One region of the Haloechinothrix sp. LS1_15 genome, then DNA from elsewhere that is predicted to be linked to it. Evidence: riboswitches for the same ligand, from Rfam matches in the RefSeq annotation. Region 1 holds a riboswitch; each other region holds the start of a gene.
The links. A riboswitch is a leader RNA that binds a small molecule or an ion and turns the genes downstream of it on or off. The one in region 1 is predicted to bind cobalamin.

Region 1 (10,665 bases):
GTCGCGTGACCGGTAAGTCCGGCACGGCGGGCGCGTCGACAAGCTCCCTGGGGATACGCCCCCCGGCAGTCGCGCCGTCGATCACCAGCGTGCCCAGCTGTACCGCCGGCCGCGCCCCACCCGGGTGTCCCTGGTCGTAGCGGCGGGCCACCACCGGATACCGGCCCGGATCTCCCGCGGTGATGATGAACTCGGCGCGGTTACCGGCGCTGAGCATCACCGAGTCCACCCGTTTGGGTCGCTCGAACGGGATCCCGTCCTGGCCGATCTTGTACAGCTCGTGTCCGTCGGCCTGCAACCAGACGGCGCGGTGCGGCGACGCGTTGAGCACACGCCACCGTTGCGCCTCGCCGGGGCGCATGTCGATCTCCGGGACCAGCTGGCCGTTGAGCGTGAAGGTCATGGTGGTCGGCACGGCGGGAACGGAGGTGAACGGCACCTGGCCGCCTGAGGGCAGCACCATCGCGGTGGGGACCTCGCCGTCCTCGTTGAGCCACAGCTCGTTGATCACCATGGTGCGCTCGCGCATGTCGGCGATCTCGGGCACCCGGTCGATGTCGCCCTCCACGATCATCGGCCCGGACAGTCCGGCCCAGCCCTGATGCGAGGTCGAGCCGTGGAAGTGCGGGTGGTACCAGTGCAACCCGGCCGGCTGATCGTCCGGGATGTCGTAGACGTACTGGTGCCGCTGGCCGGGGTCGATGCGCAGGAAGACGTTGTCCGCACGGCCCTCAGGGGAGACCTGCAGCCCGTGGGTGTGGATGTTCGTGGCCACCGAGGTCTGCGCCAACGTCTCGCCCTCGGCGAGGTGTCCAGCCGCGTGCGGCAGGCACTCCAACGGCCCTCCTGGGGAGTCCTCCCCCGGAGGCGGGGCGCACAGCGGTGGTGGCCCGTTCGGCGGGATCCCCATCGGGTGCATGTTGTTGCGCAGCAGCAGCCGCACTTGCTCACCGGGTCGGAAGCGCAGGATCGGGCCGGGCATCGTGCCGTTGTAGGTATCCACCGTGATCACGCGGTCCCCGACCTCGACCCGCTCGGCGGCCATGTTCAGCTGATGATCGAGGACGCCACCGCTGCTGCGCACCTCAGGCAGGTCGCGCAGCGGCTCGCCCTCGACCCCGCTCACCGGGCCGCTCGACGGCGACGCCGCCGAGCGCGGCACCACGAGCCCGCCCATCACGGCCAGCCCGGCGTTCTTCAGTACTGTCCTGCGGTCCACCTCACCCACTCCTTCGAGCCGCCTGGCAGTGCGTCTGCGTGCGCTTCCACGCGTACGTGACCATCCCGGTAACCTGCGGCGACGGCCGTGCATGCCACGTTCGCACCAGAATCACCCCTCCGGGTGGCCGATCAACCAGAGCACGGCCTCGGCGACGACCTCCGGTGCCTCGATCTGCGGGTAATGCCCCAGCTCCGGCAGCTCCACCACCGGCGCGGACGGACGTAGCTGTCGCAGCCCTGCCAACACGTCGGTGGTGGCCACCGGGTCCTGGAGTCCCCACAGGAAGCTGACCGGTTGGTCCCAGTGCCGGATCGCGCCGTGCCAGCGGTGGGCGTACACCGCCCGCTCGCGGACGTACCGGCACAGCAGGTGAAGGATCCGGTGGCCGTTCTGCCGGGCGAGCAGCGCCCACTGTGCCTCGGCTTCGGTGCGGCCCAGCGGGTGCTCGGCGGAGAACAGCCTGCCGAACTGCCGCACGAACATCGGGCGGTTGGTCAGCCGAGCCACCAGCGGCCCCAGCGGGCTCAGCAACGCGCGCTGTGCAGGGCGCAGGCTGGCCCGCTCGATGATGATGCCGCCGTTGGATAGCACCACCCCTGACAGGTCGAAACCGAGTTCACCATCACGGTCGCGCGCCATGAGCTCGGTCGCCACCGAGGTCCCCATATCGTGTGCCACGAGGTACACCGGTTCCTCGGAGTACCGCGCGAGTACCCACTCGACGACATCGGCGTGTTCGAAGAGCGTGTACCCGTGCGGGCGCGGCTTGTCGGAAAGCCCGAACCCGGGGAAATCCAGCGTCAACGTCGCACGGCCCGCGAGCCGATCGAGCACACCACGGAAGTCGTACCCACTACTCGGGTACCCGTGCAGGAACACCAGGCGCGGGCCCCTGCCCTCGGTGCCTTCGGTCGCGCGGACGAACACCCGCCCCTGGGGAACCGTCACCCACTGGCCGCCGCTGTGCCACTCGGCAACCGCCTGCTTCCCGGTCCGTGCCATCCCGCGAGCCTAAAGCCCGGTCCGGCCCGGCACCGGTGCCTGCTGTCATGCCGCTGACACTGTGCGAGCGAAACCCGGACAGGGAATGCTGGGATGGCCGGTAGACAACAGGGAAGGGACGGTGCTCGGGTGAGGCCACCATCGGACATGGTTGAACAGACAGCGCAGCAGCGGGTGGGAGAGACCGTGCGGCAGCGCCTTCCGGTGTGGCGCACCGGCCTCGCCGGTGGGCTGGTCGGCATCCTGTGCTGCGTCGGGCCGACCGTGCTGGCGCTGCTCGGCGTGGTCAGCGCGGGAACCGCGTTCGTGTGGGCCACCGAGCTCTACGACGGCTACGCCTGGTGGTTCCGGCTGGCAGGGCTGGCGGTGCTGGCGCTGCTGGTGTGGCTGAGCCTGCGCCGCCGCGACCAGTGCAGCGTCGCGGGCCTGCGCCGCTGGCGGTGGCGCCTGGCGGGGACGCTCGCCGTGGCCGTCGGCACCTATGTCGCGTTGTACGCGCTCACCACGTGGTTGGGGACCTTCGCATGAGCACCGACGAAACCGGTGGCGCGGACAGCGCCATGAACGATACGGGCGTCGCCGTCGAGTTCTACTGGCGACCCGGCTGCCCGTTCTGCACGCTGCTGCGCACCGCCCTGCGCCGCGCCAAGCTCCCGATGCGCGAAGTCAACATCTGGCGCGACCCCGCCGCCGCTGCCCGGGTGCGCGCAGCCACCGGCGGTGACGAGACCGTTCCCACCGTGTTCGTCGGTGAACGTGCGATGGTCAACCCCGGCGCCCGCACGGTCCTCGAGGTCGTGCGGGAGGAGGCACCCGAGCTGTTGCCGCCACGATCGGCACGCGGCAGGCGCCGGTGGTGGCCGCGGCGGTGACGGCACGCGGTTCCGCCGTTCCCGCCGGGCCAGGGGTCAGTGGTTCATCCCGGCCCGCAGCGCATGCACCGGAAGCATGAGTTCGACCTCCCCCGCCTCGGCGAAGGTCAGCCGCACCGGCACGGTGCGGCCTTCGCTGGTGGCGTTCATCGCCCCGAACAGCATGAGGTGCAGCTCACCGGGGGCGAGCGAGATCGGTTCCCGAGCCGACACCGGAACCGGGAATGCCAGTTCGGAGTCCTCACGGCGCGGGTCGTGCAGCGCCGCGCCGTGCGCGAGCTCGCTGGAAGCCGACAGCAGGGTGTCGCTGCCGCTGGCCACGCCGATCTCCCCGAACACCGCTGCCGCCTCCGGATCGTGCATCCCGCGCTTGGCGTACAGCCCGTGCAGCCGGATGTCGCCGACGTGCTGGTCGACGAGCGGGTCGTCGGCCACGCCCTCGTTGTGCCTGTCGACCAGCGCGGTGTCGCCGGAACGTGCCGCCAGCCGCGCCACCGGCACCCCACCGACGAGGTGCTCGTCGACCACGGTCTCGATCACTTCGGCATCGACGTTCGGGTACCACGCGCCTTCCGGGTAAACCAGCGTGACCGGCGCCATGGTGCACGGTCCGAGGCAGCCTGCCCTGGTCACCAACGCCTTGTCCGCACCGCGGTCCACACCGGCTCGAGCCACCGCGCTGCGCATGCCGTCCAGCGCCTCCCACGCCCCGGCGGCCACACAGCGGGGGCCGACACAGACCAGGACGTGTCGCCGGTGCACCGGTACGCGCGCGCTGCCGGGCCGGTACCGCATCGGCCGTACTGATGTGGCAACGTCCTCGGCCTCGTGGGCGGTACGCACCGAGTCGCGCACGGCGCGGTCGACATGCTCACCGGACTCCATCGGTGGACCGAACCGCACCCGGGGCGGCTGATCCAGCTCGCCGAGCCACTGGCTGATCGCGCGCGGCAGCCACGCCTTGATGTTCCTGTCGAACGGGACGAACGCCGGTATCACGAGGATGTCGACCTCCCCCTCGGCGGCCAGTGCCAGCAGCACGTCCTGCAGCCCCGGCGCGGTCATCTCGAGGAAGGCCACCTCGGCCCGGCCGGTAACGCCCTCGTCGAGCAGCGATTCGGCGGTGCGTTGCAGTGCCGCTCGCTGCTCACCCTTCGGCATCCCCCTGCCGAGTAGTACCACCACAGGAGAGTGTGTCATCCCCAGACCTCCTGATGTGTGGCGATCATCGGGAGCACGGCGCGGTACCCGCGCCGATCCCGCTCATCGGCCTGCTGAAAGCAGCCGCCCGGCAGGTCAGCGCCCGCGAGGGAGGATCGGCCGAGGCAAGCGCTGGTGGCCAACGCGTCCTCCGCCTGCTCCTTGACGCTGCTCCGTAGCCGGGACAGGTCGCTGACGGTCTCGGTCATGGTGAACCTCCTCGGTACGGTCAGGTGTACTGCACCGCGATGCGGAGCTCGTCGGAGTCCGGTGTGGACACGCGCATCCGCCGCATCGGCAGGCCGTACAGCTCGGAGAGTGCCTCCTCGGTGAGGACCTTCTCCGGCTTGCCGACACGCAGGTCGCGTGGCGCGGCGAGCAGCGCGGCGCGGGTGGCCACGGCGAGTGCGTGGTCGGGTTGGTGGGTGGAGAACAGCACGCCGTAGCCGTCCGTGGCCAGCTCGATGAGCAGGCGCAACACCACACCCTGATTAGCCAGGTCGAGGGCTGCCGTGGGCTCGTCGAGCAGCAACAGCCTGGCCTCCGAGGCCATAGCGCGCGCGATCAGCACCAGCTGTTGCTCGCCCCCCGACAGGCTGGGAAACGGCCGCTCGGCCAGCTCGGACAGGCCGGTGGCAGCCAGCGCCTCGGCCGCGCGTTCCCGGTCGGTCGGCCCCGGGCTGGTCAGCGGCCCGAGGTGGCGCGCCCTTCCCATGAGCACCATGTCGAACACCGAGAAGCCGAACGTCACCTGCGTGGCCTGCGGGACGAACCCGACGGTCTCCGCTGCGACGGCCGACCCTTCGGTGAACGGTTGCAGCCGAGCCGCCCCGCGCAGCAGGGTTGACTTGCCGCGACCGTTCGGGGCCAGCAACGCCACGATCTCCCCGGTGTCGACACGGAGGTCGAGCTCGCGGAACAGGAAGTCACTGTGGCCGTAACGGTGACCGACACCGTGCAGCTCAAGCATCGTTCCACCCCCGTGCCTGGGTCCGTCTCAGGACCACGAAGAAGATCGGCGCGCCGACCAGCGCGGTCAGTACCCCGAGCGGGATCTCGGAGGCGGTGAGGGTGCGCGCCGCGGTGTCCATGACCGTGAGGTACGCGGCGCCGAGGAAGACGCAGGCAGGGATCAGCACCCGGTTGTCCGGACCGAGCATCATGCGGACGATGTGCGGGATCACCAACCCCACCCAGGTGATGACACCGCCAACAGCCACGGTTCCGGCGACCACGACGGCCGCAGAACACAGCAACACCCAGCGCAGCACCGCAGGCTCGACGCCGAGCGCCCGTGCGTCATCGTCGCCGAGCGCCAGGATGTTGATGCGCCATCGCAACACCAGCATCGTCGCCACACCGGCCAGCACCGGCAGCGCCGCGATGGCGACCTTGTCCCACGTGGCCGTCGCCAAGCTCCCGAGGAGCCAGAATACGATGCTCGGCAGGTTCTCCTCCGGATCGGCGAGGTAGGTGACCCCGGAGACCAGTGCGGCGAAGAAGCCGCCGACCACGATGCCCGCGAGGATCAGCATCAGTACCGTGCGGCGTCCGTGCACCTTGCTGAGCACCATCGCCGCGATCAGCGCAAGGAAACCGAACGCGAACGCCCCACCGACCAGCAGCACCGAGCTTGCCCCAAGTAACAGCGCCAGCGCCCCACCGAACGACGCTCCCGACTGGACACCCAGGATCTGCGGGGAGACCAGCGGGTTCCGCAGCACACCCTGTAGTACCGCACCAGCGCAGGCCAGGCCCGCTCCGACCAGCATGGACAGCAACACGCGCGGCGCCCGGACCGCCTCGACGATCTGTTGCTCGGTGCCGCTCCAGCCTGCCTCCAGCGGCACGATCTGGCTCGCCAGGATCCGCACCACAACGTCCGGCGGGATCGCCAATCGACCGAAACCGAGCGCGAGCACCCCGGCACCAATCGCGGCCACGGCCAGCCAGACCATGACCGTCGCGGTAGACAAGCGCCCGAGTCGCCGTGTGGACCCGGCCCAGCTCGCGGTGGTCTCCGGTGTCCGGACCACCGGTTACTCCCGCAGGACGCGGTCGTAGCCCGCGGTACCGGCGTTGAGCTCGGCCCGCAGGATCTCGCGGATCTGCTCATCACTGACCGCCTGCTGGTCGTACAGGAAGTCGTAGTGCTCCCGGATTTGCTCCGGCAGGTCCACATCGATCCCGTCCGGGTGCAGTAGCTGCGCGAGCCACTGCCACATCAGCGGTGATTCGTGACTCGGTGGGTCCCAGCGGTAGCCACCCAGCGGTACCTGGTACACGCGGCGCTCGGTGACCGCGGTGAGTTCCCGCCAGGCCGGGTGTTCGGCGACGTCGTCGACGGTCGCATCGTCGAAGCTGCCCACCAGGATGACGTCCGGGTCCCACGCGGCGACCTGCTCCGGCTCGACGACGTGCCGCCCGGTGATCTCGGCGGCCGCGTTCGTGCCGCCTGCCAGCTCGATGTAGAAGTCGTTGTAGGTGTCCGACCCGGACACCCGGAGCTCCTCGGCCATGCGGTGGAAGTACAGCACCGACGGCCGCTGCTCCGGCGGGTCGAGTTCCGCCAGCTCGCGGCGCACCTCGTCGTGCCAGTCGAGGATCCGCTCGGCCCGGTCATCCTCGCCGATGGCGGCACCGACCATCTTGAGGGCGGCTTCGAGCTCGTCCTGGGTCGACGAGGTCAGCGCGGCGGTGGTCAGGCCCGCGTTCTCCAGTGGTCTGACGATCTCGTCGCCACGGTCGGACCATTGCAGCACCAGGTCCGGATCGAGCCCGGCGACGGTCTCGATGTTCGGCGCGAACGACTCGTCGGTGATGTCGCTGGGGATCTCTGAAGCCTCGGGAAAGAACTCGCCGAGGATGCCGTCCTCGATCGCCTTCGCCGAGCTCGGATTCATGCCTGCCAGACGGTCGGTACCGCCGTCCAGCGCGATCACCATCGCGGCGTGCGGGATCGGAATGGTCACGATCCGCGACGCCGGCTCGTCCAGGGTCAGCTGAGTACCGCGTAGATCGGTGAAGGTGACTCCCCCACCCGTACCGGCGTCACCGTCGCGTTGCGATGCGTCGCTCGCACATGCGGCGATGAGTAGTACTGAACACGCGGAAACGGCCGACAGAGAGTGTCGTAACGACACGGATACCGCATCCTTCCACTCATCTGTCGAGTCGGATGCTTTTCGACGACGTGGCGTCGACGAAGAGCCCCTCCTCGAGAGCTGCATTCGTCCCACCCGCGCAGGCGACCTGGCTCGTCCCCTCGGGGACTCACAGTTGCGGGACAGCGCCGGATTCACACCGGACTTCGCTGCACGCGTGGCTGGGCCAGGCTAGCAGCTCACCGCACGACGGTCGTCACCGTCGTGGGCATGCTCACGGTGTCACCGCGCCGACAGTCGGTGGTGGAGGTTCGGCTGAGTGGCCGACACTGGAACCACGTGCGAGCGCACCCCGTCCCAGGGTGCGACACAGGGAGGGTGCGTGGTGCAGGAATACGATCTCGTGGTACTCGGCGGCGGAGCCGCCGGACTCGCCGCCGCGTCGACCGGCGTGCGGCAGGGTGCGACCACATTGCTGGTCACGGAATCACCACCGGGCGGGGACTGCACGTTCACCGGGTGCGTGCCGTCGAAAACGGTGATCGAGGCGGCCGCGGCCGGGTTGCCGTTCGGCAGGGCCATGGCCAGGGCCCGGGAGGTGGTGGCGCGGATCGGGGCGACCGAGGACGAAAGCGTGCTGCGGGCACGCGGCATCGACGTGATGCGGGGGCACGCCCGGCTGCTCTCCCGCGACCGCATCCAGGTGGGAACGCGCGTGGTGCGCGCCCCGCGGATGGTGCTCGCCACGGGCAGCGCCCCGATGGTGCCGCCGATCGGCAACCTGGCGGACGTGCCGGTACTGACCACCGACACGGTGTTCGACCTGGAAGCCGCTCCGGACTCGCTGGCCATCCTCGGTGGCGGGGCGAACGGGTGCGAGCTCGCCCAGGCCTTCGCACGGCTCGGCATTCCGGTATCCCTTGTGGAGTCCGAGGGCACGTTGCTTCCCGGAACGGACCCGGATGTCTCGGCGCTGATCGGCGAGTCGCTGGCCGCGGACGGGGTGGACGTGCGGGTGGACGCGCCGGTGTCCTCGGTGCACGGCGATGGCCAGGAGATCACTCTGACGGCCGGCTCCGCGACACTCTCGGCGCAGCGCCTCCTGGTCACCACTGGGCGCGCCCCGGTGACCGCGGACCTCGGGCTGGACGCCGCGGGCGTAGCTACCGACCATCGCGGGTTCGTCGTGGTGGACCGCCACCTGCGCACCACCGTGCCCGGCATCACCGCGGCGGGCGACGTGACAGGCCTCTCCGGGCACACCCACGCCGCGTATGCGATGGGGCGCGTCGCGGCGACGGCGGCGCTGCGACGTACCAGGAAGCCGGTGTTCGGCACCGGCGCGATCCCGGAGGTGGTGTTCACCACGCCCGAGGTCGCCACCGTGGGCACGTTCGAACACGACGTCACCGATCACCGGGTGCGGGTGGCCTACCTACCGATGGCCGAGGTCGACCGGGCGGTGACCGCGGGCGCCACCACGGGGTTCGTCAAGCTCATCGCCGGCCCACGGCGCGGTCTCGGACGGCTCGGCGGCGGCAAGCTGCTCGGCGCCACCGTGGTCGCCGAACGCGCGGGCGAGCTGATCAGCGAGGCGACACTGGCGATCGACACCGGCATGTTCACCGGCAGGCTCGCCCAGACCATCCACCCCTACCCCACCTGGTCGATCGCGCTGCAGCAAGCCGCCGCCCAGTTCTTCGGCAGTCACGGCGGCCGCACCGCCCGCCGCGCAGGTGGGTGAGGGGGTGCGAGCCGAAGGACTCCCTGGGTACACACGATGCACCCAAGAGGCCCTTCGGCTCAGGCCCTGCGCACGACCGGATGGAGCCGAAGGGACCCTTGGGTACCACATACGCACCCGCGGAGTCCTTCGGCTCGCACCCCACCCAGGTATCCTGCCGGAAGCAGTGTCGGTGACAACCGACCACAGGCGAGCACAGGCGACGACGCCCGGCAAGGAGAGAGCATGGCCACGCGGGTTCCCAAGGAAGGCTCCGAAGCTCGTTACCTGCACCGATTCCCCGCGTTCGAGGAGTTGACGCAGTCGGAGGTCAACGCGATCGTGCGGGCGAGCACGCGCGCGAGCCTGCCCGCGAACTGGGCCCTGATCCACGAGCAGACGCCAGGGGATGCCTGCTACATTCTGCTGTCGGGCATCGTCGGGATCTACTCCGGGCAGGATCTGGTGGCCGAGCTCGGGCCAGGCGATGTGGTCGGGGAGATGGCACTGCGGCACGGGCGACTGCGTTCGGCGACCGTGTCGACACGAGAGCCGGTTGAGCTGCTGCGCATCGACGGTGGCGACCTCGATCGGCTGCTGGAGCGGGTCCCCGCGTTCCGCCGGGTGCTCGACACAACCGGCCGGGACGGCGACACGGCCGGCGCCTGAGACGGCGCGGCGGTAGTACCACCGGCGGGTCACCCGGGCTTTTCCGCCACCAGCAGCGCGTAACCGATCACCCCATCGGACACCGCCTCGCGCGCCAGCGCGCAACTGCGCAGCACCGCATCGACGTCGACCCCGGCCCGGTGGAGCTGCCCGAAGGAGGTCATGCGCAGCAGCCGGATACGAGCATCGATCTGCTCGACCATCCGCCGGATCGCGTCGTCGTGACGCTCGGTGTGCACCACGGCCAGCCCCGCCTGCGCCAGGATCTCCCGGTAGCCCTCCGGCGACCGGGCATCGGCGAGGCAGGCCACCCAGGCCCCGAGCGTGGCCAACTCGTCACCAAGCTCGCCCCCGGAGACGGTGACGTCGCTGATCCCGACCCGGCCGCCCGGCCGCAGCACCCGCGCGAACTCGGTGGCCGCGCTCGGCTTGTCCGGGAAGGTACACAGCGCGCACTCGCACATCACCACGTCGAAGGTGGCGCCGGGCAGCGGCAGGCTCTCGGCGTCACCGGCATGGAAACGCACCTTCGCCCGCAGGCCGGCGCGCTCGGTCTCGTCGCGGGCGGTACGCAGTGCGTCCTCGCCGAGCTCCACTCCGTCGACGGTGACGTCGTAGTCGGCGGCCAGCATGCGCGCGCTGCTCCCCCGCCCGGAGGCCACATCCACCACCCGGTGTCCCGAGCGCAGGCCGGTACGCTCAGCCAGCCGCCTGCTCAGCTGCAACCCGCCCGGGTGGTACGACTCGCCGAGCACCATGGCGACGGCGTCGTTGCCGTACGCCGCGGCGCAACACGCCTTGAGCTCCTCAGCGTTGATCATCGGACCTCACTTTCGAACCGTACGGCGAGTCGACGATCACCGGCCGCAGCTC
Region 2 (10,665 bases), on a different contig from region 1:
CGTGCCAGGCCGACACGCTGCTTCATACCTCCCGACAACTGTGCCGGGAACTTTTCCTCCCAACCGCCGAGGCCCACCATCTTGAGGGCTTCGGCGGCACGGTCGAACCGTTCTCGTTTGCCCATTCCCTGGATGTCCAGCGCGTAGGCGGCGTTCTCCACCACCGTCCGATGCGGCAACAGTGCGAAGTGCTGGAAGACCATGCCGATCTTGTCCTTGCGCACCTGCCGTAACCGCTTGGACCCGATGCGTGCGATGTCGACGTCGTCGATGTGAACGTGGCCCGCGGTCGGTTCCCACAGCCCGTTGAGCATCCTGATCAGCGTGGACTTGCCCGACCCGGACAGTCCCATGACGACGAATATCTCGCCTTCCTTGACTTCGAAGGAGGCATCGACGACAGCCGGTGTCACACCGAGACGCAGAACCTCTTCCCTATCGGCGCCGTCCTCCAGCAGACGTAACGCTTGTTCGGCCTTGCGACCGAATATCTTGTAGAGCCCTTCGGCACGTATGGTGGCCACGAATCACCTCTATGTCCGTCGGGGACGTGGCGAACAGCGGCGATCTCGCGCGTTCGCGCACCGTACAGCGTTGTTCGCTTCCGTGCTGTGCCGTTGTGTCACTACGTTCGATTTTCCTCCGTCGCTCGATGCCTCTGCAATGGCCACCCGGCCATCGCAGGGGCGACCGAATTCCGGAAACACCATTTGTCACTACTGGCCACACGCGCTCGATGTGACCGCATCACGGTAGGCCCCAGTATTCTCCCGTTGATCGACTACGCCGACCGTTCACCGATTTCGTTGCCCGTTCGTTGTACACCCGTGCCGTTCGATAACAGGGTCTGCGGGGTGCTGCAGGTCACCCCTGTACGGGGTCGCGGGACCGGCTCCTGCTGTTACGCTCGGTCTTGCCACTGGTTCTCCTTCCGGGGTGACGGCAACCAGCCGTTGTGCCGCCGGGAGGGGAGGCAACAGGGAACCCGGTGCGAATCCGGGACTGCCCCGCAGCGGTGAGTGGGAACGAACGCCGTCACCTTGACACCGGTCGAGGTAAAAGCACTGGAGGGGTCCTCCGGGAAGCGACGGCCAGTAGGCCAGGCCGATCCGGCCATCGCCCACGAGTCCGAAGACCTGCCCGTGGTGCGCTCGCCAACCGGCGAGCGCGAGTCCGAGCCTCGAGGGTGGGCGCGGCGACTCGAGCGGCCCCAGGTGTGCCGCGCGTGCGCTCCCGCTTCATCCCCGCCATGCTCGGGCTCATCCGACGAGCTCGCGAGGGAGAGAGCGATGAGTCAACGAACCCGAATCGGCACGACTGTTCTCGGCTATCCCAGGATCGGTCCCGACCGCGAACTCAAGCGTGCGCTGGAGGGGTACTGGTCCGGCCGGATCGACGAATCCGAGCTGGTGACCACCGGGCGCAAGCTGCGGCAGGACACCTGGCGGGAACTGGCCGAAGCGGGCCTAGACAGCGTGCCGTCGAACACCTTCTCGTACTACGACCAGGTACTCGATACGGCCGCGCTGTTCGGCGCACTGCCGGAGCGCTTCACCAGGCTGGGCCTGTCGGAACTCGACACGTACTTCGCGGCGGCACGCGGCGCACCCGACGCGCCCCCGATGGAGATGACCAAGTGGTTCGACACCAACTACCACTATCTGGTGCCTGAACTCGGGCCAGAGACCAGGTTCTCTGTGGCAGGCGGCAAGCCGCTCGACGAGTACCGGGAAGCCAGGGCGCTCGGTATCACCACCCGACCGGTGCTTGTGGGGCCGCTGACGTTCCTGCTGCTGGCCAAGCCCGCCGACGGAACCCCGGATGACTTCGAGTCGCTACGGTTGTTGGAGCCGTTGCTCCAGGCTTACGCCGAGCTGCTGCGCACGCTGCACGACGAGGGCGTGGAGTGGGTCCAGCTGGACGAGCCAGCTTACGCGGCAGACCGGACCGATGCGGAGCTCGAGGCGCTGGCCCGCGCATACCAGGCGCTGGGGGAGCTACAACACCGGCCCGCGATCATGACAGCAGGGTACTTCGGCGACTTGGGTGATGCGCTCGGCGTACTGGCGCGTTCCCCGATCGAGGCACTGGCCGTCGACCTGGTGTCGCACCCGTCCGCCGTGGACCGGCTCGCATCGGTGTCCGGCGTGCAGGAAAAGGAAATCGTCGCCGGTGTCGTCGACGGGCGCAATATCTGGCGTACCGATGTGGACGCCGCGCTGTCCAAAGCAGCCACTTTCCTCGGATCCGCTCGGCATGTCGGCGTGTCGACATCGTGCTCGCTGCTGCACGTGCCGTACGACGTGAACGCCGAGACCCACCTCGGCGAGCGGTTGCGCTCCTGGTTGGCATTCGCCAGGCAAAAGGTGGACGAGGTGGTGCTGCTCGGCACCGCGCTGCGCGAGGGCACCGACGCGGTGGCCGATCGGCTCGCCTCCGCCCGCGCGGCGGCCACCGATCGCGCGAACGCCACCGACCTGCGCCAGCACCGGGTGCGGGCACGGCTGGAAGCGCTCCGGCCGGAGCACAGCCGCAGGAGTGACTACGCCGAGCGGGCCAAGGCGCAGCAGGCCGCACTGGGACTACCGGAACTGCCGAGCACCACGATCGGTTCCTTCCCACAGACCAGCGAGGTGCGCAAGACCCGCGCCGCCTACCGTGCGGGCAGGATCACCGAGGAGGAGTACCGTAGCGCCATGCGCGCCGAGATCGAGCGCGTGATCAGGTTGCAGGAGGATCTCGGGATCGACGTGCTCGTCCACGGTGAGCCCGAGCGCAACGACATGGTGCAGTACTTCGCGGAGCAGCTGGAGGGATTCGCGGCGACCGAGTACGGCTGGGTCCAGTCTTACGGGTCGCGGTGCGTCCGGCCGCCCGTACTGTACGGCGACGTCTCCCGTCCGAGCGCGATGACGGTCGACTGGACCTCGTACGCGCAATCGTTGACCGACAGGCCGGTCAAGGGCATGCTCACCGGCCCTGTGACGATCCTGGCCTGGTCGTTCGTCCGGGACGACCAGCCGATGGCCGAGACCGCCAGGCAGGTGGCACTGGCGATCCGCGACGAGGTGCACGACCTGGAATCGGCAGGGATCCGGGTGATCCAGGTGGACGAACCCGCGTTGCGGGAGCTGCTCCCGCTGCGTTCGGCCGAGCACAAAGCCTATTTCGACTGGGCTGTGGAGTCGTTCCGGCTGGCCACGTCGGGGATCTCGGATGCGACACAGATCCACACGCACATGTGCTACTCGGAGTTCGGCGACATCCTGCCCGCGATCGACGCCATCGACGCCGATGTCACCAGCATCGAGGCGGCGCGGTCGCGCATGGAGGTGCTCGACGACCTCGACGCCGCTGGCTTCGCCCGTGGTGTGGGACCGGGGGTGTATGACATCCACTCGCCGCAGGTGCCGGACGTGGACAAGGTGAGCGAGCAGCTGGAGCTGGCGCTGAACGCGGTGTCCGGCCAGCGGCTGTGGGTCAACCCCGACTGCGGACTCAAGACCCGTGGATACGACGAGGTCGAGCCCGCGCTGCGGAACCTCGTGACAGCCGCACACCAGGTGCGCGCCCGCCGCGGCGTAGCGAGCGGCTGATCACCACCGAAGCGGGGGACCGGACTCCCGCCGAGCCTTCCGGTCCCCCGCCCTGCCTCTGGGGGAGGGGCTGAACGTGACGTCCAGTGCCGTAGAGGGCACGAACGTCACGTTCAGCCCCCGGGCGGGTCGCTACGCGTCGTAGTCCACAGTCAGCCGCTCGGACTCCGGTAGTGTCTGGCAGGTCAGCACGAAACCGTCATCCACTTCGGATTGTTCGAGGGCGAAGTTGCGGCGCATGTGGCCCTTGCCCTCGGTGATGCGAGCGCGGCAGGTGCCGCACACCCCGCCCTTGCACGCGAACGGCAGGTCGGGGCGCATCCGCTGCGCGCCGTCGAGGATCGGCTGCTCCCGCGAGAGCTCCGCCGTGGTCGACTTACCATCGAGGATCACGGTGACCTCGCTGCTGGCACCGGTCACGGTCGGTTCCCGGTGCCGTTCCGGCTCCGGTGGACTGTCGCCGACGTAGAACAGCTCGTGGTGGATCCGCTCGCGATCCACGCCCAGCTCGGTCAGCACCGTATCGGCCTCGGTGACCATACCGAACGGTCCGCACAGCCACCAGTCGTCCGCCGCGCCGATCCGCAGCAGCAACGGCAGCAGGGTGCGCAGCTTGTTCCCGTCGAGCCTGCCGGTGAACAGCTCGGATTCCCGCGGTTCCCTGGAGAGCACGTGCACCAGCTCCAGCCGCTCCGGGTAACGGTCCTTGAGGTCGGCCAGCTCGTCGGCGAACATCACCGTCCCGGTCCGCCGGTTGCCGTAGAGCAGCGTCACCGTGCTCCGCCCGTCAGCCAGCACCGAGGCCGCGATCGACAGGCCTGGCGTGATGCCCGCCCCCGCCAGGATGAGCACGTGGTGCGCACCGACGGTGCCGTCCGGGGTGAACGAGCCGGTCGGCGTGGACACCTCGATCTCGTCGCCCGGCCGGACCTGCCGCACCAGCCACGTGGAGAACACCCCGCCGGTGATCTCCCGAACCCCGATCCGCAACGGCTGCCCGGCCGCTGCACAGATCGAGTAGTTGCGGCGCTGCTCCACCCCATCGACGACACGGCGCAGCACCACCGACTGGCCGGGAGCGAACGCGTACGCCTTGGCCAGTTCGCCGGGCACATCGAACGTCACTGCGGCTGCGTCTTCGGTCAGCCGCTCGACGTGGCTCACCGTCAGGGCGTGGAACTCCAGGCGGGTGGACACGACCACGAACCTCTCTAGATCTCCTTGACACGTTCGAACGGCTCACGGCACGCGCGGCACTGCCACAGCGCCTTGCACGCCGTGGCGCCGAACCGCGACAGCTCACGCGTGTCCACCGAACCGCACCGCGGGCACGGCACACGCGGCGCGGGGGCGTGCAGGGTCAGTGGCACCGGCCCATCACCGTGCCCACCACCGTGCCCGTCAGCGGGGCCGGGCGGCGCGATCCCCGCCTCCGTGAGTTTGCGCCGCCCGCGCTCGCTGATCCAGTCCGTGGTCCACGGCGGGTCGAGCACGGTCCGCACGTCCACTTCGGAGTAGCCTGCGCCGGTCAGCGCGGCCACCAGGTCGGCTCGCATGGTCTCCAGCGCGGGGCACCCCGAGTAGGTGGGGGTGATCGTCACTCGCACCGCATTCCCGCGTACCGAGACCTCCCGCAGGATGCCGAGGTCGGCAAGGGTGAGCATGGGTAGCTCGGGATCGGTGACCTGCTCGGCCACCGCCCGGGCGTGCCCGGTGGTTCCGGTGTGCTGGCTGGTGGTCACCATGTCGCCTCCGGGTGTGCGCGGGCCACACTCTGCAGCTCGGCCAGCAGGTAACCCATCGTCTCGGTGTGCACGCCGTGCCGTCCCGCGCGACCGGCGACGCCGGACAGCGGCGCCACCTCCGGCACCGACAGCGTGGCAGTGGTCAGCACGGTCCGCAGCACCGAAGCACACTCCTCTGCCACCGTAGCCGGGTCGACACCGACCCCGGCCGCCGCCGCCCGCTGTTCCACCGGATGCGTCGAGAACAACTCGTCGACCAGCGGCCAGACGGCCTCCGCCGCTTCTGCCGCGCGGGCGTGCGAGTAGTCGGTGCCGTCGCCCAGCCGCACGGCCCAGCTCGCCGCGTAGTCGCGGTGGTAGGTGACCTCCTTGACACCCTTGGCCGCGATCGCCGCCAGCACCGGATCGGCCGAGCCGGACAACCGCTGCAGCAGGGCGAGCCGCCAGGTGGCGAACACCAGCAGGGTGACGATCAACCGCGCGAAGTCGCCGAGCCTGGGTTCGACCAGCCGCACGTTGCCGAACTCGTGCTCGGCGCGGAAGAACGCCAGCTCGTCCTCGCCCCGCCCGTAGCCGTCCACCTGCCCCGCCCTGCTGTAGAGCAGCCGTGCCTGTCCGAGCAGGTCCAACGCGATGTTGGCCAGCGCCACCTCCTCCTCCAGGTCCGGCGCGTGGGTGCACCACTCCTGCAGCCGGTGCGACAGCACCAGCGCGTCGTCGGCCAGCATCAGGCAGTAGGTGACCAGGTCGTCAGGGGCTATGCCGGCCGGGATCGCGGTGTCGGTGACGCTCGTTGCGGCCAACGGGTCGTCGAAGCCCGTACCGAACGCCCACCGCGCGTCGTTCTGTTCGGTGATCGCCTCGTAGGCGTTGTCGAATGCCATCGCCTGCTACCTCGCTAGATGTGCGGCACGTGCTCGGGGATCGAGTAGAAGGTGGGGTGCCGGTAGACCTTGTCCCCGCTGGGAGCGAAGAACGGGTCCTTCTCGTCGGGGCTGGACGCGGTGATCTCCGCGGCGGGCACCACCCAGATGCTCACCCCCTCGTTGCGCCTGGTGTACAGGTCGCGCGCGTGCCGCAGTGCCATCTCGGCGTCGGCGGCCCTCAGCGAGCCGACGTGGACGTGGTTGAGCCCGCGCTTGCTGCGCACGAACACCTCGTACAGCGGCAACGGCGTGTGCTGTTCCTGCCCAGCAGGCCGCCCGACTGGTCGCTGCTCGGTCATGCCGCCTCCCCTCGTGCCCGTGCCGCCTGCTTTGCGGCATAAGCCGCCGCAGCCTCGCGCACCCACGCACCGCCCTCGTGGGCGGCGCGGCGGTGAGCGATCCGCTGGGCGTTGCACGGGCCGTTGCCCGCCAGCACCTGCTTGAACTCGTCCCAGTCGATCTCGCCGAAGTCGTAGTGGCCGCGCTCGGGGTTCCAGCGCAACTCCGGGTCGGGCAGGGTCACGCCGAGCGCCTCCGCCTGCGGCACGGTCATGTCCACGAACCGCTGCCGCAGCTCGTCGTTGGTGTGGCGCTTGATCTTCCACGCCATCGATCGCGCCGTGTTCGGCGAGTCGTGATCCGGTGGCCCGAACATCATCAGCGACGGCCACCACCAGCGGTCCGTGGCGTCCTGGACCATCCGCCGCTGCTCGTCGGTACCGCGCATCATGGCCAGCAGCAGCTCGTAACCCTGCCGCTGGTGGAACGACTCCTCTTTGCAGATGCGGATCATCGCTCGCGCGTAGGGACCGTAGGAGCTGCGGCACAGCGGCACCTGGTTGCAGATCGCGGCCCCGTCGACCAGCCACCCGATCACGCCGACGTCGGCGAAGCTCAACGTCGGGTAGTTGAAGATCGACGAGTACTTCTGCCCCCCGGACAGCAACTTGCCGGTCATCTCGTCCCTGTCGGCACCGAGGGTCTCGGCCGCCGCGTACAGGTACAGCCCGTGGCCCGCCTCGTCCTGCACTTTCGCCAGCAGGATCGCCTTGCGCCGCAGGGAAGGAGCCCTGGTGATCCAGTTGCCTTCCGGCTGCATCCCGATGATCTCCGAGTGCGCGTGCTGCGCGACCTGCCGGACGAGGGTCTTCCGGTACCCGTCCGGCATCCAATCCCGGGGCTCGATCCGCTGGTCCCGGCGGATGGTCTCGTCGAAGTGGCGTTCCAGTTCGGCTTCCTGCTGTGTCGTGGTCATGAGCCGATCTCCTTGGCGACGAGCGTGAGCACGTCATACTTGGCGACCGAGGCCTCGTCCTGGTTGGTGACGTCGACGTCCCAGCGCACCTCGCCGTAATCGGCGTCGGTGCGCGGGATGATCTGCTTGCAGGTCATCGTCACGGTCAGCGCGTCCCCCGGCTTGACGGGCGTGAGGAACCGCAGGTTCTCCAGCCCGTAGTTGGCCAGCACCGGACCGGGATCGGGGTCGACGAACAGGCCTGCCGCGAGCGAGACCACCAGGTAGCCGTGCGCGACGATGCCGCCGAACAGCGGGTTCGCCGAGGCCGCGGCCTCGTCGGTGTGCGCGTAAAAGGTGTCGCCGGTGAACTCGGCGAAGTGGGCGATGTCGCCTGCCGTCACCTCACGCGGGCCACCGATGACGGTGTCTCCGACCCGCAGTTCGGCCAGCGACTTGCGGAACGGGTGGACCTCGGTGACCGAGCGCGCCGCTCCCGGCACCCACCGACCGGTCACCGCCCGCAACACCTCCGGGCTGCTCTGCACCGCGGTGCGCTGCATGTGGTGGAGTACGGCGCGCATCCCGCCGAGCTCCTCGCCGCCTCCCGCGCGTCCGGGTCCGCCGTGCACCAGCGCGGGCAGCGGCGAGCCGTGCCCTGTGGACTCGCCTGCGTCGGTGTCGTCGAGCACCAGCAGGCGCCCGTGCCACGGCGCGACGCCGAGCACCATGTCGCGGGCGAACCCGGTATCCGCGGTCACCACCGAGCCCGCGAGGCTACCCTCACCGCGCGCGGCGAGCTCGATCGCCCGCTCGGTTGCGGTGTACGGGATCAGTGTGGCGACCGGGCCGAAGGCCTCCACCTGGTGTGGCTCGGCGCGATCCGGGTCGTCGGCCCGGAGCAGCACGGGCGAGACGAACGCCCCACGATCGGCGTCGGCGCCGATGACCTCAACCGACTCCGGGTCGCCCGCGACCACGCTGCCCGCGTCGAGCAGCGCCTTCAGCGAGCGACGTACCTCGTCCCGCTGCTCAAGACTGACCAGCGGCCCCATTCGCACGTCGGTATCGGCAGGGTGGCCGACCGTGATCCGGCTCAGCCGCTCGGCCGCGGCCTCGGCGACCGCGTCGATGTGCCAAGCGGGCACCAGCGCCCTGCGGATCGCGGTGCACTTCTGGCCAGCCTTGACGGTCATCTCGGTCACCAGCTGCTTGACGTACAGGTCGAACTCGCTGGTTCCGGGTTCGGCGTCGGGCCCGAGCACGGACAGGTTCAGCGAGTCCGCCTCGACATTGCACCGCACCGCGTTGCGCACCACGGCCGGGTGGCTACGGACCTTCTGCGCGGTCGCGGCCGAGCCGGTGAACGACACCATGTCCTGCGGTGTCAGGTGCTCCAACAGGTCACCGGTCGGGCCACAGATCAGCTGCACGGCACCGTCGGGAAGCAGCCCGGATTCGGCGATCAGCTCCACCAGCCGCGCGGTCAGGTATGCGGTCGGGCTGGCAGGTTTGATCAGTGTCGGCATGCCAGCGAGGAAGGCGGGCGCCAGCTTCTCCAGCGGCCCCCATACGGGGAAGTTGAATGCGTTGATCTGCACGGCCACGCCATGGAGCGGAGTGGCGATGTGCTGGCCGAGAAAGGTGCCGCCCTTGCCCAGTTGTTCGACGGGGCCGTCGACATAGACGGTGTCGTTGGGCAGCTCCCGCTTCGCCTTGCTGGCATAGCCAAGCAGCACCCCGATGCCACCGTCCACATCGACCATAGCATCGCCCCTCGTCGCCCCTGTCGGGATGGACAGCTCGTAGAGGGCGTCCCGGTGTTCCCGCAGGTACGAGCCGAGCGCCTTCAGCAACGCGGCACGCTGATGAAAGGTCAACGCGCGCAGCGAGGGACTCCCGACCCGGCGGCCGTGGTCCAGCGCAGCCGCCCGATCGATGCCCGCGACCGATACCCGCGCGATCTCCTCTCCTGTCGCGGCATGGTGCAGCGGCGTGCCCTCATCTTCGGGCGTCTGCCACCGGTCCGCGACATAGTGACGCAGCAACTCCGCCGCTTCGCCTGCCATCGCGCCATCACTCCCAGATTTACCGACCGCCTGTTCAGTAATTCATCCTAGCGCGGTGCCCACGGGCGGGCCAAGACCGAGTTCGAGCGACACCACGGGCGCGGTGGGCGAACCACCCCTTGACACCGGTAAGGGCCGATTCTTTACTGGACCGCACACCGATAACCGTCCAACCGGTCAGTATCGAGGTGGTGGGATCGTGACCACGGCAGCGGGCAGACCTGTGCGGCTGGACGATGCGGAACTCCTCGGCATCGAAGAGTTACGCGATCTGCAACTGCGACGTCTCCAGTGGACACTCAAGCACGCCTATGAGAACGTGCCGATCTACCGCCGGAAGTTCGACGAGGCACGGGTGCACCCCGAAGACTGCCGCTCGCTGGAGGACCTCACCCGGTTCCCGTACACCACCAAACACGACCTGCGCGAGACCTACCCCTTCGGGATGTTCGCCGTGCCGCGCACGCAGCTGCGCCGCATCCACGCCTCCAGCGGCACGACGGGCAAGCCCACCGTGGTCGGCTACACCGAAGCCGATGTCGACACCTGGGCCGAGGTTGTCGCCCGCTCCATCCGCGCGGCTGGTGGCGATCCGGGCCAGCTGGTACACGTGTCCTACGGCTACGGCCTGTTCACCGGCGGGCTCGGCGCGCACTACGGCGCCGAGCGGCTCGGCTGCACGGTCGTGCCCGCCTCCGGCGGGATGACCGCCAGACAGGTGCAGCTCATCACCGACTTCCGCCCCGGGATCATCATGGTCACCCCCTCCTACATGCTCACGCTGCTCGACGAGTTCGAGCGGCAGGGCATCGACCCAAGGGCGAGCTCGCTCGAGGTGGGGATCTTCGGCGCCGAGCCGTGGACCGAGGAGATGCGGACCGAGATCGAGGCGCGCGCGGGCATCGATGCCGTCGACATCTACGGGCTGTCCGAGGTCATCGGCCCTGGCGTGGCGCAGGAATGCGTGGCGACCAAGGACGGGCTGCACATCTGGGAGGACCACTTCTACCCGGAGGTCATCGACCCCTTCGAGGGGCGAGCATTACCCGAGGGCGAGCACGGCGAACTGCTGTTCACCTCGCTCACCAAGCAGGC
Region 3 (10,665 bases), on a different contig from region 1:
TGCCTTACGCGGCCACCGGCGCGCAGCGCGGCAGCGACGGCCGTGAGGTGTCTGTCATGCATGCCTGCGGCCACGATGTGCACGTCACGTGCCTGCTGGGGGCGGCCGAGTCGCTCGCGGCGGGCCGCCAGTGGTGGCGTGGCACGGTCGTCGCCGTGTGTCAGCCCAACGAGGAGGAGGGTAAGGGCGCGGCCGCGATGCTCGACGACGGCCTGTACGCGCACGTGCCCGTGCCCGATGTGGTGCTCGGGCAGCACGTCTCCTCGTTCCCCGCCGGCGTGCTGGCCTACCGCGAGGGACTTGCCATGGCCGCCGCCGACAGTTTCCGGATCACCATGTACGGCTCGGGAGGGCACGGTTCGCGGCCGGAGAGCACTGTCGATCCGGTGGTGATGGCCGCCGCCCTGGTGCAGCGGTTGCAGGGCATCGTCGCCCGCGAGGTAGCGCCCGGTGAGCAGGCGGTGGTCACCGTCGGATCCCTGCGAGCGGGCGAAGCTCCCAACGTCATCGCCGACCACGCAGTGCTCACCGTGAACGTGCGCACCTTCGACGACGCGGTGCGCGAACGCGTGCTGGCCGCGATCGGGCGGATGGCCAGGGCCGAGGCGACGGCGTCCTCGTCGCCTCGCGAGCCGGAGATCGTGCGGTTGAGCGAGTTCCCGTCGACAGTCAACGACGAGGCCACGGCCACCGCCGTCAACAGCGCTTTCGGCGCCTACCTCGGCCAGGAGCGGCTGATGGCCGCGCCCGCGACGTACGGCAGCGAGGACGTGGGGTGGTTCGCCACTAGGGCAGGGGCGCCGCTGTACTACTGGTGGCTGGGAGGTTGGGAACCGGACGAGTACCGGGCGGCCGCTGCCGAGGGGCGGGTCGATGCCGATATCCCCTCCAACCACTCACCCCGGTTCGCGCCGGTGAAGCAACCCACCCTGACCGCCGGGGTGCAGGCCCTGGTGGTCGCCGCGCTCGACCGGCTCGCGACACCCGCGCAGGCGACCGGTGAACCGGGTACGGGCTGAGTGGGCCCCTGATCGCCGAGCCAGGTCGACGAGCTACCGACCAGTTGGTATGGTTCCAGTATCCGTGACCACCGCGGTCGCCCAGACAGTGACGATGGTGCCGCGGCCTGGCGGCCCCGGCCGGAAGGGAGTGACGCAGCGTGCGGGTATTCACCGGGCTGGACGAGCTGGCCGCGGCGACGGGTGAGCACCTGGGATACAGCGACTGGCTGGAGATCACCCAGCAGCGGGTGAACCAGTTCGCCGATGCCACCGATGATCACCAGTGGATCCACGTCGACGTCGAGCGCGCGGCACGGGGACCGTTCGGTGGCACTGTCGCGCACGGATACCTCACGCTCTCGCTCATCCCGCACCTGGCACATCAGGTCTACCGGGTGGACGGCCTGAGCATGGGCGTCAATTACGGGTTGAACAAGGTGCGCTTCCCCTCGGCGGTTCCGGTGGGCTCGCGCGTGCGAGCGGGGCTGGAGCTGGTGGAGGTCACCCGAGGGGAGCAGGGCGCGCAGGTCGTCACGCGGGTGACCATCGAACTCGAAGACGCGCAGAAACCGGCGTGTGTGGCCGAGACCGTCGCGTTGCTAGTGCCCTGATCAGCGACCGAGCAGGGGAGTGTCGATGAGTGATGCCGTGTCGTCGGAGCCGTCGGAGCCGTCGGAGCCGTCGGAGCTGCCGGGGCTGGACCTGGCCGCGTTGCGGGAGTACCTGGACGGCGCCGTTCCTGGCTTGGTCGCTGGACCGTTGCGTGGGGAGTTGATCACCGGTGGCCGGTCGAACTTGACCTACCGTGTCACCGATGGTGTTTCGTCCTGGGTGGTGCGCAGGCCGCCGCTGGGGCATGTGCTGGCGACCGCGCACGACATGGGCCGGGAGTACCGGGTGATCAGCGCGCTGGCGGGTTCGGAGGTTCCCGTTCCCGCCACCGTCGTGCTGTGCGAGGACACTGCCGTTCTCGGCGCGCCGTTCTATGTCATGGAGCGCGTCGCGGGCCGGACCTACCGCAGGGACACGGAGTTGCGCGAGCTCGGTCGTGAGCGGACCCGATCGATCAGCGCCGGCATGGTGGAGGTACTGGCGCGGCTGCACGCGGTGGATCCGCACGCGGTCGGGCTGGGCGATTTCGGTAGGCCCGAGGGATTCCTCGAGCGCCAGGTGCGGCGCTGGCGCAAGCAGCTGGACGCCTCCCGCAGCAGGGAGGTGCCCGGTATCGACGAGCTCCACGTGCGCCTGGAGCGCCGGGTTCCCGCGGACGCGCCGCCCGCGATCGTGCACGGTGACTACCGGCTGGACAACTTGCTGATCGACGATGCCGACGAGGTCGCCGCGGTGCTGGATTGGGAGATGGCCACCCTCGGGGATCCGCTTACCGACGTGGCGCTGCTGGCGACCTACCGCGGCCTGTCGGAGATCCGGGGTTCGGACGCGGTGGCCGATGCCGGTGACGCTCCGGGGTTCCTGGAACCGGGCGAGATGCTGGCAGCCTACGCGGCCGCGTCCGGGCGCAGCCTGCCCGACATGGGCTTCTATCTCGGGCTGGCGCACTTCAAGCTGGCCGTGATCCTGGAAGGGATCCACTACCGGTACACCCAAGGCGCGACCGTCGGCTCCGGCTTCGAATCAGTGGGTGCGGTCGTGGAACCGATCGTGGCGTCCGGTCTGGACGCGGTGAAGGAGAGCTGATGGATTTCGCGTTCGACGAGCGCACCGAGGAGTTGCGGGCGCGGCTGACGGCGTTCATGGACGAGTGCGTTTACCCGGCGGAGCCGGAGTTCGCCAGGCAGCTGACCCGGCGCGAGCACCCGTGGGCCACGGTGCCAGTGGTCGCCGAGCTCAAGCAGCAGGCGCGTGCCAGGGGGCTGTGGAACTTCTTCCTGCCCGGCGACGACGGTGCCGGGCTGACGAACCTGCAGTACGCCCCGCTGGCCGAGATCACCGGGCGTAGCCCTCGCCTGGCGCCGGTGGCGCTGAACTGTTCCGCGCCGGACACTGGCAACATGGAGGTGCTGTCCATGTTCGGCACCGAGCGGCAGCGGAAGGAGTGGCTGGAGCCGCTGCTGGACGGCCGCATCCGCTCGGCGTTCGCGATGACCGAGCCGGAGGTGGCCTCCTCCGATGCGACCAACATCGCCACCAGCATCACCCGCGACGGCGACGAGTACGTCATCAATGGTCGCAAGTGGTGGATCACCGGGGCGTTGAACCCCGAGGCAGCGGTATTCATCGTGATGGGCAAGACGGACCCGGAAGCCGATCCCCACCGCCAGCAGAGCATGATCCTGGTGCCGCGTGAGACGCCGGGGCTGACGATCGAGCGTGGCATGACGGTGTTCGGTTACGACGACAGCGACCACGGCGGACACGCCGAGCTGTCCTTCTCGGACGTGCGGGTACCGGCGGATAATCTGATCGGCAACGAGGGCGACGGGTTCGCCATCGCGCAGGCCAGGCTCGGGCCGGGACGGATCCACCACTGTATGCGTTCGATCGGCATCGCCGAACGCGCGCTCGAGCTGACCTGCCAGCGCGCGGGCGATCGCGTCGCCTTCGGTCGTCCGCTCGGCGAGCAGGGCGTGATCCGTGACTGGGTCGCCGAGACGCGGGTACGGATCGAGCAGCTGCGGCTGCTCGTACTCAAAGCCGCGTGGCTGATGGACACCGAGGGCAACCGGGCCGCGCACACCGAGATCCAGGCCATCAAGGTCGCCACCCCGGCCACTGTGGAATGGATCCTCGACAAGGCTATCCAGATCCACGGCGCCGCCGGGTTGAGCCAGGACACCCCGCTGGCCGAATGGTACGCGGGCATCCGCACCCTCCGCTTCGCCGACGGCCCCGACGAGGTGCACAAAGCCTCCCTTGGCCGCAAGGAACTCCGCAAACACCAGCGGACCGGCTGAGCCGCGGCCGTCCGCGAGATTCATCGCCACCCCCAAGCGACACGCCTATATGGGAGTCGTTGCTCCGGCGGCCCCAACATGTAGGGTGCATGCTGCCGATGGTTCACCGGGTGCCGCCGCACCCGGTGTGGCAACAGGGAACCCGGTGCGAATCCGGGACTGCCCCGCAGCGGTGAGTGGGAACGACCGCCGTCATCACGCACTGGGCGCGCCGCGCCTGGGAAGCGACGGCCAGTAGGAACGGCCGGCGTGGCCGAACGCCCGCGAGTCCGAAGACCTGCCATCGGTGCGCGCACCACGCGGTGCGCGCCGTCCGGGACCTCGAGGGTGGGTCCGCGCAGGCGATCCGGTGGCACCGGGAGCCGGCCGTGCCGGTGGCCGGGGTGGTCATCGCGCTCTCGCGCGCTCGCGTCGAGGTACCGGGCATCGTCGTTCGAGCTCGCGAGAGGAGAGCAACGGTGACCGAAACGCTGTACGCCGCACCATCGCCCCCCGAGGTGTCGATCGTCGACGCCGGGGGAGCGCGGTACCCGCTGGACGCTAGCCGGGTGCGGGCGGTGGTCGAGCAGGCCTGTAGGGACGTGGACGGGGTGGATCCGGCCGCGGTGCTGGACGCCTGTTGGCCGTGCCTGTACGACGGGATGAGCGCCGCGGAACTCGACGAGGCACTTGTCATGAGCGCGCGCACGCTGATCGAGACCGAACCCGGGTACTCCCGGGTGACCGCGCGGTTGCTGCTGGACACGCTGCGCGGGGAGGCACTGTCCTACCTGGCGGCTGCCGTAGCTGGCGGGTCGACCGCTGAGCGACCTGGCGCGTCGCACCGGCCGGATCAGGAGCAGATGCGTGAACGTTACCCCGGTTACTTCACCGCGTTCGTACATCGCGCCGTCGAGCTGGGCCAGCTCGATCCCGCGATGGCGCGGTTCGACCTGGCACGGGTGGGCGCTGCGCTGGTGCCGGACAGGGACCTCAGTTTCGAGTTCCTCGGGCTGCGCACCCTGTACGACCGGTACCTGCTGCACGACGGTGGGATCCGTTACGAGCTGCCACAGGCGTTCTTCATGCGGGTGGCCATGGGGCTGGCGCTTCGCGAGGACGACCCCGACCGCCGAGCCGTGGAGTTCTACGAGCTGCTGTCGACGTTCCGCTTCATGGCATCCACACCGACGCTGTTCAACGCGGGCACCACGCGCCCCCAGCTGTCCTCATGCTTCTTGACCACTGTAGACGACAGCCTGGACGCGATCTTCCGTTCGTACCGGAACAACGCGTTGCTCGCGAAGTACTCGGGCGGGTTGGGCAACGACTGGACGCCGGTGCGCGGGCTCGGTGCACACATCGCGGGCACCAACGGGAAATCGCAGGGCGTCGTGCCGTTCCTCAAGATCGCCAACGACACCGCGATCGCGGTCAACCAGGGAGGCAAGCGTAAGGGTGCGGCCTGTGCCTACCTGGAGACCTGGCACATCGACATCGAAGAGTTCCTCGAACTGCGCAAGAACACCGGGGACGAGCGCAGGCGGACCCACGACATGAACACCGCGAACTGGGTGCCGGACGAGTTCCTCCGGCGGGTCGTCACCGACGGCGAGTGGACGTTGTTCTCCCCCGACGAGGTACCCGACTTGCACGAGCTCTACGGCCACGCGTTCGCCGAGCGCTACCGCGCCTACGAGCACGCGGCGCGACGCGGCGAGATCCGCGTGCACCGGACGGTGCGGGCGGTTGACCTCTGGCGGCGCATGCTGACCATGCTGTTCGAGACCGGCCACCCGTGGATCACCTTCAAGGATCCCTGCAACCTGCGCTCACCGCAGCGCCACGCGGGTGTGGTGCACTCCTCCAATCTCTGTACCGAGATCACCCTGAACACCAGTGCTGAGGAGGTGGCGGTGTGCAACCTGGGGTCGGTGAACCTGGCCGCGCACCTCTCCGGTGCCCGGATCGACGATCGCCTGCTGGAAAGCACGGTGCGCACCGCCGTGCGCATGCTCGACAACGTCATCGACATCAACTTCTACACCGTTGACGAGGCACGGGCGGCGAACCTGCGGCACCGCCCCATCGGTCTCGGCGTCATGGGTTATGCCGAGACGCTGTTCGCGATCGGCGCGCCCGTCGACAGCGAGCAGGCGGTGGAGTTCGCCGACCGCAGCATGGAGTTGGTCAGCTACCACGCCATCGACGCGTCGAGCAGGCTGGCAGCCGAGCGGGGAAGGTACGAGTCGTACGAAGGATCACTGTGGAGCGAAGGGATACTCCCCATCGACTCGCTCCGGCTGCTCGCCGGATCCCGCGAGGACGGCGAGTGCGATGTCGACACATCGACCACCCTCGCGTGGCAGGCACTGCGTGAGCGGGTGCGGCAGCGGGGGATGCGTAACTCCACGGTGCTGGCCGTGGCGCCGACGGCGACCATCGCCAACATCTGCGGCGTGTCGCCCTCGGTCGAACCGGTGTTCCGCAACCTCTACGTCAAGTCGAACATGTCCGGCGAGTTCACCGTGATCAATCCGTGCCTCGTCGAGGACCTCAAGCGCCACGGCCTGTGGGACGAAGAGATCGCCGCTGAGCTCAAGCGGCAAGACGGCAGCCTCGCCACGATCGACAGGGTGCCGGAACAGCTGAAGCGGCTGTACGCCACCGCGTTCGAGATCGACAGCAGGTGGCTGGTCGAAGCCGCCTCGCGCAGGCAGAAGTGGATCGACCAGGCACAGTCGCTGAACCTCTACATCGACACGCCGAGCGGCCGCGCGCTCGACGAGCTGTACCGGCACGCGTGGCGCAAGGGGCTGAAGACCACCTACTACCTGCGCACGCGGGCGGCCACCCGCGTGGAGAAGAGCACGCTGGACCGCGCCGACGGTGCGCTCAATGCCGTCCCAGCCACGGTGACCTACTCCTGCGGCACCGGCGACGAGGACTGCGAGGCGTGCCAGTGACCGGCGCGCCTGCGATGCGGCGACACGCACCGCCCGCGACGAAGCGCAGTAGCCGGCCAGCCAACCACCGCGACAGCACTGTCAGGAGCATCACATGACGCCATCCGCCAGCGACGCGACCACCACGGACACCACGGACACCTACCCTGCGGGGGCGATAGGGCTCGGCACCATCGATCGGGGAGCGGCCCGCGTGACCGTCGACGACAAGTCGATGATCAACGCCCGTGCCGACGTCAACCAGCTACTCCCGCTGAAGTACCACTGGGCGTGGGAGAAGTACCTCGCGGGCTGTGCCAACCACTGGATGCCGACCGAGGTCGGTATGCACGCCGATCTCGCGTTGTGGAAGAGCGAGGACGGGCTCACCGGCGACGAGCGGCTGATGTTGCAGCGCAACCTCGGCTTCTTCGCCACAGCGGAATCACTCGTGGCCAACAACCTCGTGCTCGCCGTCTACCGGCACATCACCAACCCGGAATGCCGACAGTACCTGCTGCGCCAGGCTTTCGAGGAGGCGGTGCACACCCACGCCTTCCAGTACATCTGCGAGAGTCTCGGCCTCGACGAGGGTGAGCTGTTCAATATGTACCGGGAGGTACCGTCGATCGCCGACAAGGATGCCTGGGCGCTGCGCTACACGCAGCACCTGCAGGACAGTTCGTTCGCCACCGGGACCGTAGCGCGAGACCAGGAGTTCCTGCGTGACCTCATCGCCTTCTACGTGGTCGTCGAGGGCATGTGGTTCTACACCGGTTTCGCCCAGGTGCTCTCGCTCGGCAGGCGGAACAAGATGGTCGGAATCGCTGAGCAGTACCAGTACATCCTCCGTGACGAGTCCGTGCACCTGAACTTCGGTATCGACTGCGTCAACCAGATCAAACGGGAGAATCCCCAGCTGTGGGGGTCGGCCTTCCAGCGTGAGGTGCGCGAGATGCTCGCCGAGGGCTGTGAGCTGGAGATCGCCTACGCCCGTGACACCATGCCGCGGGGCATGCTGGGCCTCAACGCCGAGCTGTGCGAGCAGTACATGCGGTTCATCACCAACCGCCGCTGCGTCCAGCTCGGGCTCGATCTCGTCTTCGACGATGTCGGCAACCCGTTCCCGTGGATGTCGGAAGCGGTCGATCTGGCCAAGGAGAAGAATTTCTTCGAGACCCGCGTCACCGACTACCGGAGCGGCACCGGCCTCGACTGGAACTAGTGCCACGCGGTACCGGCGGTGTGGCCCGCCCGCACCGCCGGTACCGTCTGTTACGTTGATGCCCGAGTGTCCGTCGAGATGGTGGTGACATGTCCGGAGAGGTGACGATCGGCAAGCCCGCCCAGTCCGATGGTGCCGCGCTGTGGCGCGTGGCACGGGATTCGGGCAAGCTCGACCTGAACTCCTCGTACGCCTACCTGATGTGGTGCGTGGACTTCGCGGGAACCTCGGTGGTGGCACGCCGCGACGGCGAGGTCGTGGGCTTCGTGCTCGGCTACCGCAAGCAGGAAGCCCACGACACGGTCATGGTGTGGCAGGTGGCCGTGGACGCCTCGCAGCGCGGCGAGGGTCTCGCGGGGCGGCTGCTCGACGACCTGTTCACCAGGGTCACCGCCCAGGGTGTGCGGTACCTCGCCACCACCGTCACTCCGGACAACGAAGCCTCGCTGGCGATGTTCCGCTCGTTCGCGGCGCGGTGGAACGCGGAGATGACCGGGCGCGAGCTGTTCGCGGCCAGCGACTTCCCCGAGCCACACGAGCCGGAGGACGAGTACGTGATCGGTCCACTGGCCCCACCGCAGGTGAGCTGACCGGCACCGGAGGCGCGTGACCCCGCCTTGCCGTCACAGCGGGAGCAGATCGGCAGCACCCGCGAGGCAACCGTGACGGCGGCCAGCACCAGCGACACCACCCGCGTCATCGCGACCGCCGCCGCTCGCGTACCACGGCCGCGCACGCGAAGCCGACCGCGATCGCGCCGAGGGCACCTGCGGGGCAATGGTGAGCAACACCACGACGGTCCCCACGGCGGGGGCGACCGCGCGGCACCCCGGCTGACCGGGATATCAGTCCACTTTGGTGTGTACGGCGTGGTAGCCGCCGCCCGGCCAGACCCAGTCGCCGGCCAGGGTCGTGCCGTCGGCGCTGAACTCGCCGCGGAAGTACGCGGGTGAGCCCTTCTCCCCGCCCCAGATGGTGACCGTGTCCCCGTCGAGCTCGTAGATGTAGTCGAGGGTGTTGCCCTGGTTGTCGTAGAAGCGGGCCTTGATGTCCTCGCCCGGCTGCTCCACACCGAACGGTTTCTCGCGACCGATGATCTCGATCCCGGTGACGTGCTGGCCGAACAGTGTGACGTCGACGTCCTGCCTCAGGAAGAACCCGCCGTCGAGCCAGGAGTAGCGGGTCTCGCCCGTCACGTCGCCGGACATCCGCCAGCGGCCGACCAGGCGGTCGAGGGCGCGTAGCTGCTCGTCGGGCTGAGGTTGCCGGTCGTCGGAGTGGTTCGCGGTCATGATGGCGTCTCCTTACTGTGTGCTGTCCGCATCACTGTCGCCGGTACCGACCGTGTGGCGGGGTGGGACTCATCGGTACCCTGTCGGCCCGTCGTGGCGGCCGCGCGGCGAGCACCGGCCGCCACGACTGTCGCGGACGTGACACTGTCAGCGTCACCGCCGTGACGGAATCCCGCCGCCTCCTCCAGCACGCTGATGTCCAGCACCAGACATCAGGAGGTCGCGATGCGGGACGTCACCGCGGGCGGGAACCGCCCCACCAACACGCTGTCCGAGCTGACCTGCCTCGGCCTGCACCGCCCCGCACGGGGCGCCGGAGCCGCCGAGGTGGCAGGCTACTACGGCAGGCTGGCCGCCGTGCACCGGCACCTCGCCGCCGAGGCCACCACCGGGGCCGAGCGCGTGAGCGAGCTGGCGCTGGCACACCTCACCCGCCGCCGAGCCGAGTTGCTGGCACGCCAAGGGAGGGGATGAGCGATGGCGATTCCCCAGCACAGCTACGCGCTCGCAGGCACCGAGTTCTACGAGCCGATCGAGCGGGCGAGCGAGCGCGGCCGGGAATACCGGCCGCACCCCGTCCCGAGGGGATGGCTACGTACCGACAGTGGCATCTGGACGGCGTGGCGGCCCGCCCGCGACACCGGCCCGGAGCAGGGATGGAAGGTCCACGTGTCTGCGCGGCTGGAGCGTGCCCAGCACGTGCTGGACACCGTCGCGGCGGCGTGCGTGGCCGAGCGCGTGCCGTTCAAGCACCTCTCCGCCGAGCTGTTCTTCCTGCACCTGCACCACAAGCACGGGCCGCGCCCGCAGTCTGGCAAGTTCTGCACCTGCTACCCGCCGGACGAGCAGTCAGCGCGGCGGCTGATGGACCGGCTGGCTGGCGAGTTGGCCGGCGAGCGTGGCCCGTATGTGCTGACCGACCGCCGCTACCGGGATTCGCGGGTGGTGCACTACCGGTACGGTGCCTTCCGCGCACCCGCCAGGGTGCGACCCGACGGTTCGGCGGAGACGTTGGTTCGCGACGGGTCCGGGGAGCACGTCGAAGACCGCCGCGGCACCGGGTTCACGCTGCCAGGGGGGATCACCGATCCGTTCGGTGAACAGTGGCCGCCCCCCGACAACGCGCCGTCCGGCGACGGGTCCATCCGCATCCGCGGGTATCGCGTGCTGCGGGCCGTCGCGCACAGCAACGCCGGAGGCACCTACGAGGCCGAGACCGCCACCGGCCGCCGCGTGTTCCTCAAGGAAGCCCGCGCCCACAACGGGCTGTTCTGGGACCACAGCACCGCGCAGCAGCGGTTGCGCAGG

Region 2: it holds a riboswitch for cobalamin, as region 1 does, so the genes downstream of both, metE (5-methyltetrahydropteroyltriglutamate--homocysteine S-methyltransferase) here and F8178_RS14365 (ABC transporter substrate-binding protein) in region 1, are expected to answer to the same signal.
Region 3: it holds a riboswitch for cobalamin, as region 1 does, so the genes downstream of both, F8178_RS05505 (ribonucleoside-diphosphate reductase subunit alpha) here and F8178_RS14365 (ABC transporter substrate-binding protein) in region 1, are expected to answer to the same signal.

Annotation. Positions count from the first base shown of each region.
Region 1 covers NZ_WBXM01000008.1:199,346-210,010, forward strand. The annotation lists gene F8178_RS14325 (multicopper oxidase domain-containing protein) at 1-1,219, opposite strand, end outside; gene F8178_RS14330 (alpha/beta hydrolase) at 1,331-2,224, opposite strand; gene F8178_RS14335 (hypothetical protein) at 2,372-2,752, shown strand; gene F8178_RS14340 (glutaredoxin domain-containing protein) at 2,749-3,096, shown strand; gene F8178_RS14345 (copper chaperone PCu(A)C) at 3,133-4,296, opposite strand; gene F8178_RS14350 (hypothetical protein) at 4,293-4,505, opposite strand; gene F8178_RS14355 (ABC transporter ATP-binding protein) at 4,526-5,266, opposite strand; gene F8178_RS14360 (iron ABC transporter permease) at 5,259-6,332, opposite strand; gene F8178_RS14365 (ABC transporter substrate-binding protein) at 6,336-7,268, opposite strand; cobalamin riboswitch at 7,525-7,651, opposite strand; gene F8178_RS14370 (FAD-dependent oxidoreductase) at 7,783-9,144, shown strand; gene F8178_RS14375 (cyclic nucleotide-binding domain-containing protein) at 9,370-9,792, shown strand; gene F8178_RS14380 (methyltransferase domain-containing protein) at 9,822-10,613, opposite strand; gene F8178_RS14385 (radical SAM protein) at 10,600-10,665, opposite strand, start outside.
Region 2 covers NZ_WBXM01000009.1:23,244-33,908, forward strand. The annotation lists gene F8178_RS14545 (glycine betaine/L-proline ABC transporter ATP-binding protein) at 1-524, opposite strand, end outside; cobalamin riboswitch at 976-1,138, shown strand; gene metE (5-methyltetrahydropteroyltriglutamate--homocysteine S-methyltransferase) at 1,290-3,596, shown strand; gene paaE (1,2-phenylacetyl-CoA epoxidase subunit PaaE) at 3,729-4,799, opposite strand; gene paaD (1,2-phenylacetyl-CoA epoxidase subunit PaaD) at 4,808-5,341, opposite strand; gene paaC (1,2-phenylacetyl-CoA epoxidase subunit PaaC) at 5,335-6,225, opposite strand; gene paaB (1,2-phenylacetyl-CoA epoxidase subunit PaaB) at 6,240-6,566, opposite strand; gene paaA (1,2-phenylacetyl-CoA epoxidase subunit PaaA) at 6,563-7,522, opposite strand; gene paaZ (phenylacetic acid degradation bifunctional protein PaaZ) at 7,519-9,570, opposite strand; gene paaK (phenylacetate--CoA ligase PaaK) at 9,770-10,665, shown strand, end outside.
Region 3 covers NZ_WBXM01000003.1:58,267-68,931, forward strand. The annotation lists gene F8178_RS05485 (amidohydrolase) at 1-1,019, shown strand, start outside; gene F8178_RS05490 (MaoC family dehydratase) at 1,160-1,612, shown strand; gene F8178_RS05495 (phosphotransferase family protein) at 1,638-2,699, shown strand; gene F8178_RS05500 (acyl-CoA dehydrogenase family protein) at 2,699-3,916, shown strand; cobalamin riboswitch at 3,999-4,216, shown strand; gene F8178_RS05505 (ribonucleoside-diphosphate reductase subunit alpha) at 4,375-6,861, shown strand; gene F8178_RS05510 (ribonucleotide-diphosphate reductase subunit beta) at 6,956-8,065, shown strand; gene ectA (diaminobutyrate acetyltransferase) at 8,155-8,655, shown strand; gene F8178_RS05520 (hypothetical protein) at 8,911-9,357, opposite strand; gene F8178_RS05525 (hypothetical protein) at 9,583-9,831, shown strand; gene lanKC (class III lanthionine synthetase LanKC) at 9,835-10,665, shown strand, end outside.